Regions from separate parts of the Lapidilactobacillus salsurivasis genome, predicted to be linked through region 2. Evidence: predicted binding sites of a transcription regulator. Region 2 holds the regulator's gene; the other holds the start of a gene.
The links. Region 2 encodes LexA, which represses DNA repair genes until DNA is damaged. Its sites were predicted from a motif close to CNAACANNTGTTNG; they were not measured.
Positions count from the first base shown of each region.

Region 1: ACYVSB_RS00410 (Y-family DNA polymerase) is a predicted target of LexA. The motif match lies at 3,631-3,644, and genes of this name have one in related genera.

Region 1 covers NZ_BAAABI010000001.1:81,075-88,650, forward strand. The annotation lists gene ACYVSB_RS00385 (hypothetical protein) at 1-124, shown strand, start outside; gene ACYVSB_RS00390 (LysR family transcriptional regulator) at 136-1,011, opposite strand; gene ACYVSB_RS00395 (LbetaH domain-containing protein) at 1,136-1,549, shown strand; gene ACYVSB_RS00400 (SDR family oxidoreductase) at 1,601-2,335, shown strand; gene ACYVSB_RS00405 (alpha/beta hydrolase) at 2,381-3,400, shown strand; gene ACYVSB_RS00410 (Y-family DNA polymerase) at 3,665-4,966, shown strand; gene ACYVSB_RS00415 (hypothetical protein) at 4,959-5,318, shown strand; gene ACYVSB_RS00420 (CPBP family glutamic-type intramembrane protease) at 5,544-6,212, shown strand; gene helD (RNA polymerase recycling motor HelD) at 6,370-7,576, opposite strand, start outside.
Region 2 covers NZ_BAAABI010000013.1:27,300-34,875, forward strand. The annotation lists gene ACYVSB_RS11800 (ABC transporter ATP-binding protein) at 1-648, opposite strand, end outside; gene ACYVSB_RS11805 (ABC transporter ATP-binding protein) at 746-2,506, opposite strand; gene ACYVSB_RS11810 (YneF family protein) at 2,593-2,832, opposite strand; gene ACYVSB_RS11815 (DUF896 domain-containing protein) at 3,035-3,280, opposite strand; gene lexA (transcriptional repressor LexA) at 3,381-4,004, shown strand; gene ACYVSB_RS11825 (leucine-rich repeat protein) at 4,314-7,576, opposite strand, start outside.

The DNA.
Region 1 (7,576 bases), on a different contig from region 2:
CGGATTGGCTCAAAACAGCGCCCACCACGTTCCAGTCCGCATCAGCAGTCCCAGCCGGTTGCGCTCACGCGCAACACCCACCCTACCCGCAATCAAGCGCAGGTTCAAGAATAAGAACCACTAATCCCGACCAACTCAAGCCAACGTTGCTTGAAGCCGCTCCACAAACAACTGCGCCACTTTAGACTGAACGGTGTTTTTCTTCCAGATCACAGTAATTGGTTCGGTTAGCTGTGGTGTTAAAGGACGAAAGACCAATTCGCTATGGGCAGAGGTATCGATCAGGTGATCGAAGGTCAGTAAATAAGCGCCGCTATTGCGCACCAGTAATTGCGCGTTGAAGACCAAGGTGAAGGTGCCCAGAATCTGCATTTGTGGGCCTAGATTTCCCCACCAACTTTGAAAGCGACGGGCGTTTACCGCTTGTTCGGAGAGCACTAAGGGATACTGACACAAATCTTGCGGACGAATTTCTGCTCGTTGCGCCAACGAATCTGTTCGCCGCATGACCACGCCCCACTGATCACGTTCCGGGAGCTGTAGATAATGATATTGTTCCAGTGGTCGTTCGCCCATGATCACGGCAAAGTCAAGCACCCCTTTGGATAATTGCGCTTCGGTATCTGCGGCATTACCACTGCGCAAATGGATCTTCACATCAGGATAATCTTGCGTCAACTGGCTGAGGACCCGCATGATCCGCTGCATGCCTAGACTTTCACCGGCGCCAATGGTTAATTCGCCGCTAATAACTTGGTCGGCGCGAAGATTGACCATTGTTTTATCCGCTAATCCGACTAACTCCACCGCACGCGCTTGGAGATACTCTCCAGCCGAAGTGAGTGTGATCTGGCGATGTCCACGAATGAATAAGGTGGTTCCCAATTCTTTTTCCAAATCGGCCAATTGCTTCGATAAGGCCGGTTGCGAGATCAAGAGCTGCCGCGCGGCATGGGTAATATTCCGTGTTTGCGCCACGGCCAAGAAATAACGTAAAACGCGTAGTTCCATTAACAGCGCCTCCTAGATATAACAAAAAGTTATTTATAACGATATTTTATAAGTATTTTACATTGAAATCAAGTCCCCTTATACTGAATTTGTTCAGTTGATCCAGCAAGGGCAGGTGAAAATATTGGCAGTATCAGAAAGCAATCTTGATGACCGACTGATCGCGCAAAATCAGCGTTTATTGCAACATTTAAATTACGATTATGCTTGTCCCGGCGAGATCCGGCAGTTACTAGGTGAGATCCTTGGTCACCCGTTAGATCCCACTAGTCAGATCCGGCTACCATTTTATACGGAATATGGGCGTCATCTCAAACTGGGACGCTGTCTACTGATCGAGCAGAATGTGACCTTGGCCGACCAGGATCTGATCACTATTGAAAGCCATGTCGAGATCGGCGCTGGCGCCATGTTATTGACCACCGGCTACCAGATGGATCCCCAGGGACAGCCCCAACGTTGGTCAGCGCCGATCATCATGGCTGGCGCGATCGTTAGCCACAACATCCCTGCAAATTCAGTGATAACAAGCAGCTGACTAGCTGCAATCAGCTCAGCGGCATAGCAAGTCAAGAAAGGATCGAAAAGAATGAAACTTGAAAATAAAGTCGTTATTATTACCGGAGCCTCCAGTGGTATCGGCGCGGCCACAACGCGGCTATTAGCTCAGCAACATGCCAAACTCGTGATCGGGGCTCGCCGTCGCGATCGGCTGGAGCAACTTAAGGCCGAATTTCCCCACGAACAGATTTTGATCCAACAGACAGATGTGACAAATTTTGCCGAAGTCCAAAGCCTAGTTGACTTGGCTGTCAGCAACTTTGGCCAAGTCGACGCTCTCTACAATAACGCCGGGGTCATGCCAGTCAATCCTTTGATCAACGGCGCCCGTGCGGAATGGCAACAGATTCTAGATGTGAACGTGATGGGCGTTTTGAATGGCATCGCCGCCGTTTTACCGATCATGGTCAAACAGGGGTTTGGGCATATTTTAGCAACTGATTCCGTTGCCGGCCACGTGGTCGTCCCTAACTACGCCGTTTACAATGGCTCCAAATTCGCAGTGCGCGCCATCATGGAAGGCCTCCGCCAAGAACAACATCAGAATCATATTCGGACAACGCTCATTTCCCCAGGGGCGGTCAATACTGAACTTTACAAATCCGTCCGTAATCCCGAATATCAGCAAGCAGAAATCTCAACTGAAAATGAGATTGGCATCGATCCTAACGCCATCGCCCAGGCCGTGGTCTTCGCCCTCACCCAACCAGCCAACGTTGACTTGAACGAGTTGATCATTCGTCCAATCGAACAAACCGTCTAATTAGTCAAGCTTCCTCCCTGCCAAACAAATAAAGGAGTCCCACCCATGAGTAAATTAGCGAACGATACCCGCGTTTTCAAAATAAATCCCCAAATCGACGTCCAGAATGTGCGTTTCAATAATCGCTATGGCTTCAATTTAGCTGGGCATTTATATTTGCCCTTACATTTTGACGAGCGCCAAACTTACGCCGCCATCGTGATTTCTGGTCCCTTTGGCGCGGTCAAAGAACAATCAAGTGGCTTGTATGCTCAAACGCTGGCCGAAAACGGCTTCGTTACACTGGCTTTTGATCAGTCAACGACGGGCGAGAGTTCTGGCTCGATCCGCAATGTCGCTTCACCAGATATTTTCGTTGAGGATTTCTCAGCGGCCGTCGACTTCATCGGGCTTCAACATTTCGTTGACCGTGAACGGATCGGCGCCTTAGGGATTTGCGGACTGGGCAGCCATGTCCTCACCGCCGCCTCTGTGGACGTGCGGATCAAAGCCGTCGCCACCTCTGTTATGTACGACATGGCCGATTCCATGTGGGCTGGTTTGAATCATAGCAAGACAGCCAAACAACGCGCGATCGAAAAGCAATTGCTAGCTGAGCAACGCTGGCGCGACGCCGAAAAGGGGCAACCGGCTCCAGGCCTCCACGAGTTACCCTTCACCGCTGATGATCAGCCCATTGAGGCGGATAAACTGTTCTCAGAAGAACTACCAGCTGATGCCGACCCAGTCACAACCGAGTTCTTCAATTATTATCGCGGCCGCGCTTTCCATCCCCGCTCAATCAATTCCGCCGCCGCTTGGACAGCTACCACCCCGCTCAGCTACTATAATTTCCCGCTACAGGCCCACATCGAGCAAATCTCGCCGCGCCCAGTGCTAATCGTCACTGGGGAGAAGGCCCACTCCCGGTACATGGCTGAGGAATCTTATCAACGTCTAGCAGATCCTAAAGAATTAGTCATTGTCCCCGGCGCCACACATACCGATCTATATGATCAAAGCGATTTGATTCCTTTCGCTAAATTCACCGCCTTTTTCACGGAAAACCTCGCCGCCGACAAATAATCGTCCCTGGCAACTCGCTAAAAATCATCACTCTTTGGTGGTGATTTTTTGGTTTTGCCGCGTTTGTTTGAGTCACTTGCGCTGGCTTTGCAGGCGCAAGTGACTCAACCGATCCGTTCCCCATCAATTCAAAAATAGCAAGCGACTGCTTCTAATCCTATCGAATCCATCATTGACAATATCGGTACTTGCAAAATCTGCCAAAAAGGTGTAATTTGGAGTTATTAAAGCAAACATATGTTCGTATATTTTGGAGGCCATCTCATGTTCGATTATCAGCAGGAGCCTGTCCGCACGATCATGATGATCGATAGCAAGTCATTTTACGCCAGCGTGGAGAGTGTGGAGCGCGGGCTCAATCCGCTTAAATCAATTCTAGTTGTTGTTTCTCAAGCACCCAATACTGGCGGCGGTGGCTTAGTGCTGGCCGCTTCGCCAATGGCCAAGAAGTTATATGGGATCAGCAATGTTTCACGCTACTACGAATTGCCCGATGATCCGCGGTTATTAAAGGTGCCGCCACGAATGAATCTCTATATTAAGAAGAATTTGGAAATCAACGCCATTTTTCAAAAATATGCGGCGCGTGAAGACATCCATGTTTACTCGATTGACGAATCGATGCTGGATTTGACCCAGTCTTGGCGACTTTACGGGCGCAGTCCGCAAGAAACCGCCCGCAAGATCCAACAAGAGATTCGCGCTAAAGTCGGCGTTTATACCACGGTTGGAATTGGCGACAACCCGCTTTTGGCGAAATTGGCCATGGACATTGAAGCCAAGCATAGTCACTCGCTAATGGCGACTTGGCACTATCAAACGGTGCCAGATACGATCTGGCAGATTCAAAACTTAACTGATGTTTGGGGAATCGGTGAACGGACCGCAATTCGGTTAGGCAAGCTGGGAATCACCAACATGTATCAACTAGCGCACACGGATCCCTACGCCCTTCAAGCCAATATGGGGGTCATTGGGGCGCAGCTTTTCGCCACCGCTTGGGGGATCGATCGGAGTATCATCGCTCAGAAGTACCACCCCATCAGCAAAAGTTATGGCAATTCGCAGGTGCTACCGCGCAACTACAATCAAGCCGCCGATATTGAGGTCGTCCTCCGGGAGATCGCTGAACAAGTTGGAGCGCGTATCCGCAAGCGGCACTTGCAAACTGGCTTAGTCACGATCGCGCTGGGTCAAGCGCAGAAGTCGACGAAAACCGGGCGTTCTTTCTCCTCCCATCAGGCGAAAATAACCCCAACTAATTTAAACGCCGAACTGACTCAAGTCGTGCTGGGACTATTTCGCGCTCACTGGAACGGGGCGCCTTTGCGCAATCTCAGCGTCAGTTATGGCGCGTTGCGTGCCGATCGCAGTCAACAACTGAATTTCTTCGAAACGACGCAAACACAGGTGCAACGACGCCGACGGGATTTTGTGGTCGATCAATTACGGCAACGTTATGGCTTTAAAACAATCGTCAAGGCCAGTAGTTTAATGCAAGGCGGCACCGCGATCCAGCGCGCTGGCTTAGTCGGCGGTCATAACGGCGGCAACAGTTATGAGTGAGGATTTTGACCGCACGGTGACCAGTTTCTTCAAGCAGTATCAGGACCGCGGTATGCTAAAGTGGGCCGGCTTTTATTTAAGTGACCATACCCAACAGCTGGAAAAAGAGGCGCACTTAGCCACGAAAATCGTCAGCCAACAAGCGCAGCAATCACGCCAAGAATTAACGGAGTTGCTCTTGGCCGCCTTCAATCAACATTTGACTGTGACGCTGCAACTTAATACGATTCGGCTGAACGACGACAAGGTCGAAGAAATCAGCGGCAACGTGACCGGCTTTACAGAAGCTGGCGTGCTGATCAACGGCCATGAATTCCTGATCGATGATTTACGCCATATTCAAACTACCTAAGGAACACCTCGCCGCTCAGCGCATCGCCCCCCACAAGCAGCCCGCCTAGCCTATTTCGACAGTTCGACAACCTGATGCTGCTGCCATTGTGCCACCAGCCAACCGGCCCCAATAAACGTGGTCAAAATCTTTGTTCTTCATTAATTATGGTGGTAAGTGTCGCATTCTGACGCTGACTATTGTATGATTTTAGGTGATAACAATTAAGTTGGGGATGGGTAAACAATGAAAAGTCCAGCATCACGATTAGGCAACAGTGTCCGCTTCATTATCTTCTTTGCTTTAGCAATCGTTACCACTTGGCTTCGCAACATGACCTTTGACCAAAATAAAATATCCGGGCTTTTTGGACTACTTTTCTTTAGCATCGCGGCTTTGACGCTACTCTTTTTTATTCGTCAATTCAACTTGGAGAAGCGCTACTTTTCCGATCGACTCAATTCATTAAGTGACGTTTTCAACAATGCCTTTGGCTTCGTGATCGTGATGTTTCTAGCGGTAGGTGGGCTTACTTTACTGATTGCCTGGCTTCAAGTTGATGGTAAACTCCCAGTGTTCAGTCAAGAAGCAACGGGCTTCGAGGTGGTTGACATGGGTTTCTGGCTGAATATTCTCATGAGTGGGATTTTGATGCCAATCGTCAATCAATATTTGGTTAGCGGCTTTTTCTTCAATTATTTTTTCCGGGTTGAGAGTCACCTGAATATCGTTTTAGGTATGCTACTCAGTGGTCTCTTATTCGCCTTATTGCAATTTCAACCTTGGTTCATGCCCGCTTTCCTTCAAGCCTCCTTTGGATGGCTTTTCGCCCTAAGTTACCTGCGCACCAACAATCTCACCGTCCCGATTTTCTTAAATATTTTCAGTGCGATCTTATTCATTGTCTTAGGCTAAGTTGATCCCCTGAAATTCGCTTGAAAAGTTACAGCTACTAAAAAAACCATCTCATAGGAGGTGGTTTTTTTAGTAGAAAAATTCATAAATCAATCCTTGACCAGCGCAGGAGCTGACACAACTTACCACCCGTTCATCAGGCGGTCTGGTCGGCATTTCAAGCATTGGTCCGTTCATAAAGGTCCGGGGCCAGTTGGGTAATCAACGGCGTCGGCGCCCCCAAGGAGATCAGCCAAAGCTCATGCATCGCCCGCGAAGCGATCGTGTACAAGATATAAGCGTCGTTGGCGGCGTTGAACAAGTCCGCGGAGACGTTATAGCCAATGACCGCGTCAAACTCCAGGCCCTTGGCTAAATAGATGGGCATGATCATGACCCCAGTTTGTAAATGGTGGGTTTGTTCGGTCATCAACGTCACCGGCGCGTCCACCTGTAAGGTCGCGTAAATCTGTTCGGCCTCTTGCTGAGTCTTGGTCAATACCGCCACCATTGTTTCCCGGGTCAAGAGGTCGCGACAGGCCCGACTAACTTGCTGATTCAAGTCAAGCAACCGCTGGCAGACCAGCAGTTTCGGGCGCGGTCCCGGACGATTGAACGCGAGAATCTGGGGCGCGTCTGGCAACAAAGCACTGGCAAAGTGGGTGATCTGTTGGGTCGAGCGATAACTATTATTCAAGGAGTAAACCTTGATTTTCTGATGCGGAAACAGTTGTTTTAGCGCCGGTAAAAGCTCACCGCGGAGAGTCTCATGGGCAAATAGATCCTGGGCGCCATCTCCCAATAACGTCAATTTCGCCACGGGAAAAGCGTGATGAATATAAAACAATTGCGCCGGCGAATAGTCTTGCATTTCGTCAATAAACAAATATTGAATCTGATGGTTTTGTCCCCCACCGGTGATTAGATCTCGCAAATACAGCAGCGGCGCCGTATCACTTAGCGCCACGTGATGACGTTCAAAGTTGCTGGCCACAGTCTCCGTACGCGCTTGCCAACTGACCGGGCTGACTCCGGCGGGGCACTCCTGCCGCAAGCAAACTAAATATTGTTGCTCCAGGTCCAAAAAGAAATCATTATAAATCGCATCATAAATCGGCGCGAAATGTTGTTGCGCGAGTTTCTTTCCCAGGGTGTAGCGTTCCTCGGCATCACTGGTAAACGTTGCGCCAGCGCTTAATGATAAATAATCAAGCTCACTCAAACTCTCCAACTGTTCCTGAAGCCAATCCGTCCCAATCGCTTGGCGGACGCGACGCTGGAGCAAACGAATCAGCTTGTTTTTCGTCTGCTGATACTTATCCGCCACTGTCAAAGAAGCTGGCAGCTGCTGCCAGAGCGCCTGCATCTGCTCTTGCGTCAAGATC
Region 2 (7,576 bases):
AAATTCCTGAATGACGGCAATTCCTTCGATGGATTCATTCAACTTAACATTCAGTTCGCTCAAACGTTCCCGCATCCGGCGGTAAACGCGCGAGCTGTAACGGGCATAATACCAAATCGCCACCAGCAAAATTGGCAAAAAGGCCAAAACAACCAATGCGCCGGTGCCATTCAAGGCCGCCATCGCGAAATAAGCGGTGATGATTCCCAGCAACCCGGTCAAAATTGACGCGAAGAATTGCAAGAAGTCCATCAAGGACATGGTATCATTGGTCACCCGCGAGACGATCGAACCTGCCGGCGTCAAGTCAAAGTAGCGCATCCCTAAAGTGTGCAACTTACTGAATAGCGCGCGCCGGACACTTTCTAGCGCCTTCTCGGACCCAACGGAGTACAGATAATTACTGACAAACTGAAGCACCGCTTTCAATAAAACACCAAGAAAGTACAAAGCGGCAAAGCCTAAAATCACCCGAGTGGTCCCCCGGGCTGGCGTGAGATATTTATCCATGAATTCCTGCAAGATCCGCGGCAAGAAAACATTCATTAAGGACAAGGCGGTGGCGCTTAAGATGGCAATAATAAACAGCCACTTGAACGGCAAGGTAAACTTCAGCATTCGCTTGATGATCCGGCCTTGTTCCTTCATGGGAATACTTTGCGCCCAAACGGATTGATTCTCGCTGGTCGCGGTCGTTGCGTCGGTTGGATCTTGGTGATCAGACCGCTGCTTGGATTTCTTTTCTTTATTCTGCGCCATTTTGCTCACCCCCTAATTTTGATTCGACTTGTTGTTTGGCCCACATGTCCGCATACCAACCAGCGTGATTCAGTAATTCTTGATGATTGCCCCGTTCCATGATCTGACCGTTGTCGATTACCAAGATCTCATCGGCGTTCATCACACTACTCAAGCGATGGGCTGCGATGATCGTGGTTTTGTTCTGGCGATCATGCTTCAAATTCTCCAGAATCGTTTCTTCTGTTTTGGCATCCACCGCCGATAATGCGTCGTCTAAAATCAGAATCTCAGGCAAGACCATCAACGCCCGGGAGATTGCCAGCCGTTGCTTTTGCCCACCGGACAAGGAGACCCCTTTCTCACCGACGAGGGTTTCATATTGTTGACTGAAGTGCAAAATATCGTCATGGATTGCGCTTTGGGCTGCCGCGTGCTCAACCGCGTCTTGATCTTGATCCATCGCCGCGAAGCGAATATTATCGCGCACGGTGGTGGAGAACAAGAAATTATCTTGGGGAACGTAGCCGATCGCGCCTAAAACACTGGCGGCGGGCACATCACGGATATCCTGGCCGCCAATCGTGATCTGGCCTTGATAATGATCGAATTCCCGGAGCAATAATTTCATGATCGTTGTTTTCCCAGCGCCAACACGGCCGACTAAGCCCAGGGTTTGACCTTGGCGTAATTTGAAGTGGATCTGCTGCAATGCTGGGCGTGGATCATCAGGATAGCTGAACCGCTCGATTTGATAATCCAAATCGCCGCTGACAACTGGCGCGGTGTCCACTTTTGGCGCCACCGCTTGGCTCTTTTCAGAAAGAAGTTCGTTGACCCGATCGTAACTGGCGTTGCCCCGTTCGATGACGTTGAATAACCGACCGATGGCGAACATCGGCCAAACCAACGCGCCAATATAGGCAATGAAGGAAATCAATTGCCCGACAGTGATCGTCTGGTTGACCACCAAGGTGCCCCCATAAATAATCGTGATCACGTAGGTCAGCCCAATAATGATTGAGATTGCCGGATCAAAGAGCGAATCGATCCGGTAAACTTTCTTATTGATCGTAATCGTTTTGTCAACGATTTTGTCGAAATCGGCCACGTCTTCATCTTCTTGGCCGAATGTTTTGATGACTTTGATGCCACTGATTGATTCCTGAGTTTTGTCATTCAAGCGGGAGAAAGCCGCTTGCGACTCGCCAAACGCCGTGTGCAAATGGCGCCCTAACACCCGGGCCATGATCGCCAACAGCGGCATGGGCAAGATTGCCATCAAAGTCAAACGCCAGTCGACAAAGATCAACATGGCAATGATCGTGGTGCTCCCGGTCAAAATCGAATCGGCCAAGGTCAAGATTCCCGCGCCGGCCACGTTCTGGATCGCGTTCAAGTCATTGGTGGCGTGGGCCATCAGGTCACCGGTCCGATGTTTCTGGAAAAAGGTGGCGTCCATTTTCAGGAAGAACGCGAATAAACGCGAACGCATTTCTCGTTCCAAGGTGGCCGCGCCGCCCCAGATCATCGTCCGCCAGCCAAAGCGGCTCAAATACTGAATAATCGCCGCCATCGCTAACAACACTAACCATTCCGCCAGAAGTGACAGTGTCAATTGCTTATTACCCATTTTGTCGGCCAAGATCCCGATCACCCGTGGTGGGATCAGTCCGACCAAATCGGCCAAAAGTAGGAAAATCAATCCCCAAATGTAGCGTTTCTTTTCGGCTTTGAAGAACCAGCCGAGCTTCTTAAATATTCCCATTTCTTTACCTCACCTTAAAAAATTCCACAAAAAAAACAGGTGCAAGCACCTGCGATCGTTACCTGGTATGGCCTAAAGTGAGTTGACTATTTCTTTTCCTTCTCAGCTTTAGCTTGTTGAGCCTTCATGGCACTCATCATTTGGTTCAGCTTCTTTTCAGAAGGCTTCTGCCCCATTTGTACCATCATTGCTCTCATCATATCAGTATTGATCGGCGGATTGTCGCGAAAATACTTCTTCATATAGGCCCGCGCGCCAAAGAAGCCCGCCACTGCACCTAATAGTACACCTAATACAATAAATAAGATCCATAGTCCTGTATTCATGCTCGCCCTACTCCTTAATCAAAAATGCTAATTTCATTTTACCCAGATTACCCTGTCACTTGCAAGGGTATTTTACAAATTAGTAATGTATTTTTTAAAAATTTCTCGCGAATCTCATCAGACTCTCATTCCAGATGACTTGGTCGACAGTGGCTAACCGCCACTTGTTCCGGCCTGACCACTAACTTGCGCCGCAATCGAATCAATCATCGCGTAAATTTTTATCCCGTTGGATCTGGCGCACTTTCTCAGGGGTCACTTCTTGACCTTGCTGATCAAACAAGCGCAGATTCTCAACTTGCGTGCGGAAACCCGCCCGAAATTGTTCTAAATAGGCATGACGCAACTCTTGGCGTTCCGCGGTTTCTTCAGCGGTCAATTGATTACGTTTGGCTTTGGCGGCTAATTCGTTGATCCGAGCGATCAACTTAGGATCGATTTCACTCATCGACAACAACTCCTTCAACCAGCCCGCAAATGGGGAACATCCGTTTGCTATGGCTGGGCTTTTATGCTAATATTTAATTATACTACATTTGAGGTGCCTTATGACAAAAGGAATCAGCAACAAACAACTTGAAATTTTACGCTTTATTTATGATACCGTCAACGATTGTGGCTATCCCCCAACCGTCCGGGAAATTTGCGCTGCTGTTGACCTGTCATCCTCTTCGACCGTTCATGGTCACCTAGCGCGCTTGACCGAGCGCGGCTACCTAGATCGTGACAAAACCAAACCTCGTGCCATGGAGTTGACTGAAATGGGCCGCGACGCGATTGGTGTTAAAGAACAGCTGATTCCCCTGTTGGGTGTGGTCACCGCCGGCGAACCAATTTTGGCGGTGGAAGAGGCCACCGATTATTTCCCCTTGCCACCAAACTTGAATTTGGACGATAACGATCTTTTCATGTTGACCATTCGCGGCGAAAGTATGATCAACGCTGGCATTTTTGACGGTGACCAAGTCATTGTTCGCCAACAACGCGCCGCCAACAACGGGGATATCGTCATCGCCATGAATGACGAGAACGAGGCGACCTGTAAACGTTTCTACCGCGAAAAGGGGCACATTCGCCTGCAACCGGAAAATGACACGATGGATCCCATCATTATGCCTAACGCCACGATTCTGGGTAAAGTGATCAGTTTATATCGAGCTCATATTTTCTAAAGCGGTTTAAGTCACACCGCCTGATTCCCATCAAACATGACCAAATCAAAAGCACGGCCTCAATGTTGGTGCCTATTCAGCTAGATTCGTAGCTGAGCCAGGCGCGACAAGGAGGTCGTGCTTTTTCTTGAATTGTGACGAATTTTAGCCGTGCTTACAGTTAAGACCGACAGAAAAGTTCGGGTCGGAATCGTTTGTTTAACGCATGCGCTGATTCTAACCAGCCTAGCTCGCTTCAAGTCAGGTCCGGTTGATCAAGTCCGGTAACCCATGGCTTAAAACCGGCCACGGCGCGTTGAGTTTTTTCACCTATTTGATTTGATTCTTCGGCGGTGTATGGGTGCCATGATGGCGAAACTTGTCAAACCAACTCCCCAAAGTCACCAGTCCTAACATCAAACCGCCGATGATCACCGGCCAAATGTGCCGTTGCTCGTTTGCTTGCGGTAATTTGTGCTCGTTCAGCGCCCCCTGGTTGAGGGATGGCTGATTTTCTGGATTGTTTGTTGGCCGATTGGTCGTGCCAGTTGGTTGACCACCACCTGGTTGTTGTGGCGTCGTCGGCTGACTAGGCTTGGTCGGTTTGCTAGGCACTGTTGGTTTACTTGGCTGCGATGGTTTGGTCGGTTTGGTCGGTTTGGTTGGTTTCTCTGGATTTTCAGGTTTAGTCGGTTTCTCTGGATTTTCCGGCTTCTCTGGGTTGTCCGGATTCACCGGTTTTTCAGGGTTTTCGGGATTCTCCGGATTATCGGGTTCCTCAGGTTGATGATATTTGGCAATGACCGTTAATTTCACGACAACTTGTTCACCCGATGCGGTCGTTAACGTGACCGGATACTTGCCCGGCATTGTCAAATCAGCTTCTCGCAAGTCCAGATAGACGGTTTCTGGTTGGCCGTCCCGATCTGTCGCCACTGCCTGGAAATTGGCCACGGTTGGTGTCGGGTCGCCGATAAACATGGCGAAGTTTTTGGCAGTTAGGCTGGCTAGATCTGGTTTGACCGTCAGATAGACGGTCTTCTTCTGACCATCCACCGCCGTCAAAAGGACCGGATACTTGCCGGGAACTTGATCGTTTACTTGACTCAAATCGGCGTCGACACCAATTTCTTGGCCGCTTTTATCCGTGGCCTGCGCCGCAAAGTTTGTGACGGTTGGCAAAGGATCACCCACATACATACTCGCATCGTTGCCAGTCAAACTTTGTTGGTTCGCTAAAAGCGTCAGCGTCACCGCTAAAGTCTGACCATCACTAGCAGTCAGCTTAACCGGATATTCCCCAGGTTTTTGGAAATCGACTTGATCCAGAACGGCAGTTACTGACAGCCCGTTGCCGGCGTCATCTTGGGCGACGGCCTGAAAATCCTTGGCCGTTGGTTGCGCATCACCGACATACATGGTGAAGTTCTGACCGTGAATCCCCTTTTTGCTGGCTAAAAGATGTAACGTCACGACTTTACTCAAGTTGGCGCCTGCGTGGAGTGTCACAGCGTAATCCCCGGGTGTTTGCCAAGCAACCTGACTGAAATCGGCGGTGACGGCCAAGTTCGCGCCGCTATCGTCTTGGGCCGCGCCCTTGAAATCGGCGACCGTTGGTTCAGTTTGGCCCACGTACATGGTGAAATCATTCCCGCTGATCTGGGCCTGACTGGCCACGACATGGACGACAACTGTTTTCTCGAGACCAGCCGCCGTTGACAAGACAACATTGTAGTCGCCAATTTGATCCATTTTAACTTGACTGAAATCGGCGCTGACCGGTTGCTCCTGGCCTTTTTTGTCAGTGGCCTTGGCTTGCAGATCAGCTAATGTTGGCAAGGGGTGATTGAGATAGGTGGTGAAGTCGGCGCCGGTCAAGGTCGCTAAGTTCGGCAAAATTGTCAAAGTTACTTCTTTGCTCTGGCCGTCAGCGCTGTGCAGGGTCACTTGATAATTGCCCGGGGTCTTCAGATCGCTGTTGCCCAGATCCAGGCTCAAGGTGCTGGCGTCACCATTTTTGTCGGTGGCTTTGGCTTGAAAATCATCAACTGTTGGCGCGGGATCGCCTGCGGTCATGGTAAACGGCAAGGCCGAGATACTTTGCTGGCTTACTTTGATCGTCAGTGTGCCTGGCGTGGTGCTAATGGTGTAATTGGGATTAGCGCTGGCGGTAGCGGTCACGGTGATCGGATAACTGCCAGCCGTTTCACCCGCTGTCCGCGCCAATTGATAGGCGATCGCCGCGCCGCCAGTGGCCGCGGCCGGGTTATTGACCGTGGCCGTTAATTCTGGGTCCTGATCACCCGTATATTTCATCGCGTCATTGGCGGTGATGGTGACCGGCGCAGGGGTCACGGTTAAATCAGCTTGACTATTGGCCGCTTGGGTCCAGTCGTAGTAGGCGTTTTCCGTATTGAAACTCTGGATATTTGTTAAGCCTTGTTTGCTCAGCGTGACTGAATATTGGCCCACATTTGTTGCTGTGGTTCCCGCTGCTAGTTCCAGGTCCCCAGACTTTAACGTATACTTCGTGCCATTGGAAAGGATAACTTGGTAAGGATCCGTCGCACCGACTGCTTGATTTTGGCCGGTGTAAGGTGCGTGGCTGCTGCCGGTCAAGGTGTAACTGCCTGGTCGTTTCGCCACGGTCACGGTCACCGTCGTCGCGTAATTGCCATAAGAATAAGTAACTTTGTAGGCGCCGCCTTTAGTAGAATCAACGGTGGGAACCGAATTGCCTTGCGGGTCTTGGACACTAACTGTTAAATCGGACAAGGTCAAAACATGCCCGTCATCCAAGACCGCGCTTAAGAAATTGTCGTCTGCATTCCAGAACGTTCCCATTAGCACCGTCGAATCAACGGCTTTGATTTCAGGATTACTCAAGACCACATGATAATGACCACTATAAATCGTGGCACCATTTTGCGGCAGATCCCAGTCAAAATAGAAATCAGTCGTGCCCGTCGGTACTATGAACTGGCCATTGTGATAGGTGACCCCGTTGGTCAAATCGCTGATGCTCAGATCCTGTTCAATGCCAGAGCGCCCATCGTAAGCCAGACTGAAGAAATCACCAATGCTGACATGAGCCGGGTCGGTGAAAATCGTCGCCATATTTTGCCGGCCGATGACATCCTCATTAACAATCGTTTGCCCATGGATCGTGGTGATCCGGTTATAGGTGAACACATCATTACCTAAATCGACCTGCGATCCATCAAGCACAACGGCCTCCAATTGATTGCCCAAGAATCCGTCTGCGCCGATCGTCGTCACTGATGCGGGGATCCGCAAAGTCCCAGGAATGACATTGTAGGCGAAGGCGCTCGCGCCGATCGTCTTCAGCGCCGTCGGGAAACCAATCGCGGTAATGTGATTGCCAGCAAAAGCCCCATCAGCGATCGTGATCAAATTTTGCGGCAGATTCAACGCGCCGGTCAAGCCACAATACTCGAAGGCTTGAGCGCCAATCGTGGTCAAAGCGGTGGCCCGATTGAAATCAGCGCTAATCAAGCCTTGGTCATAGAGAAAAGCCTGTTCCCCGATCGTGGTTAAATTCGGGCCAAAACTAACGTGTGGAATACTGCTAG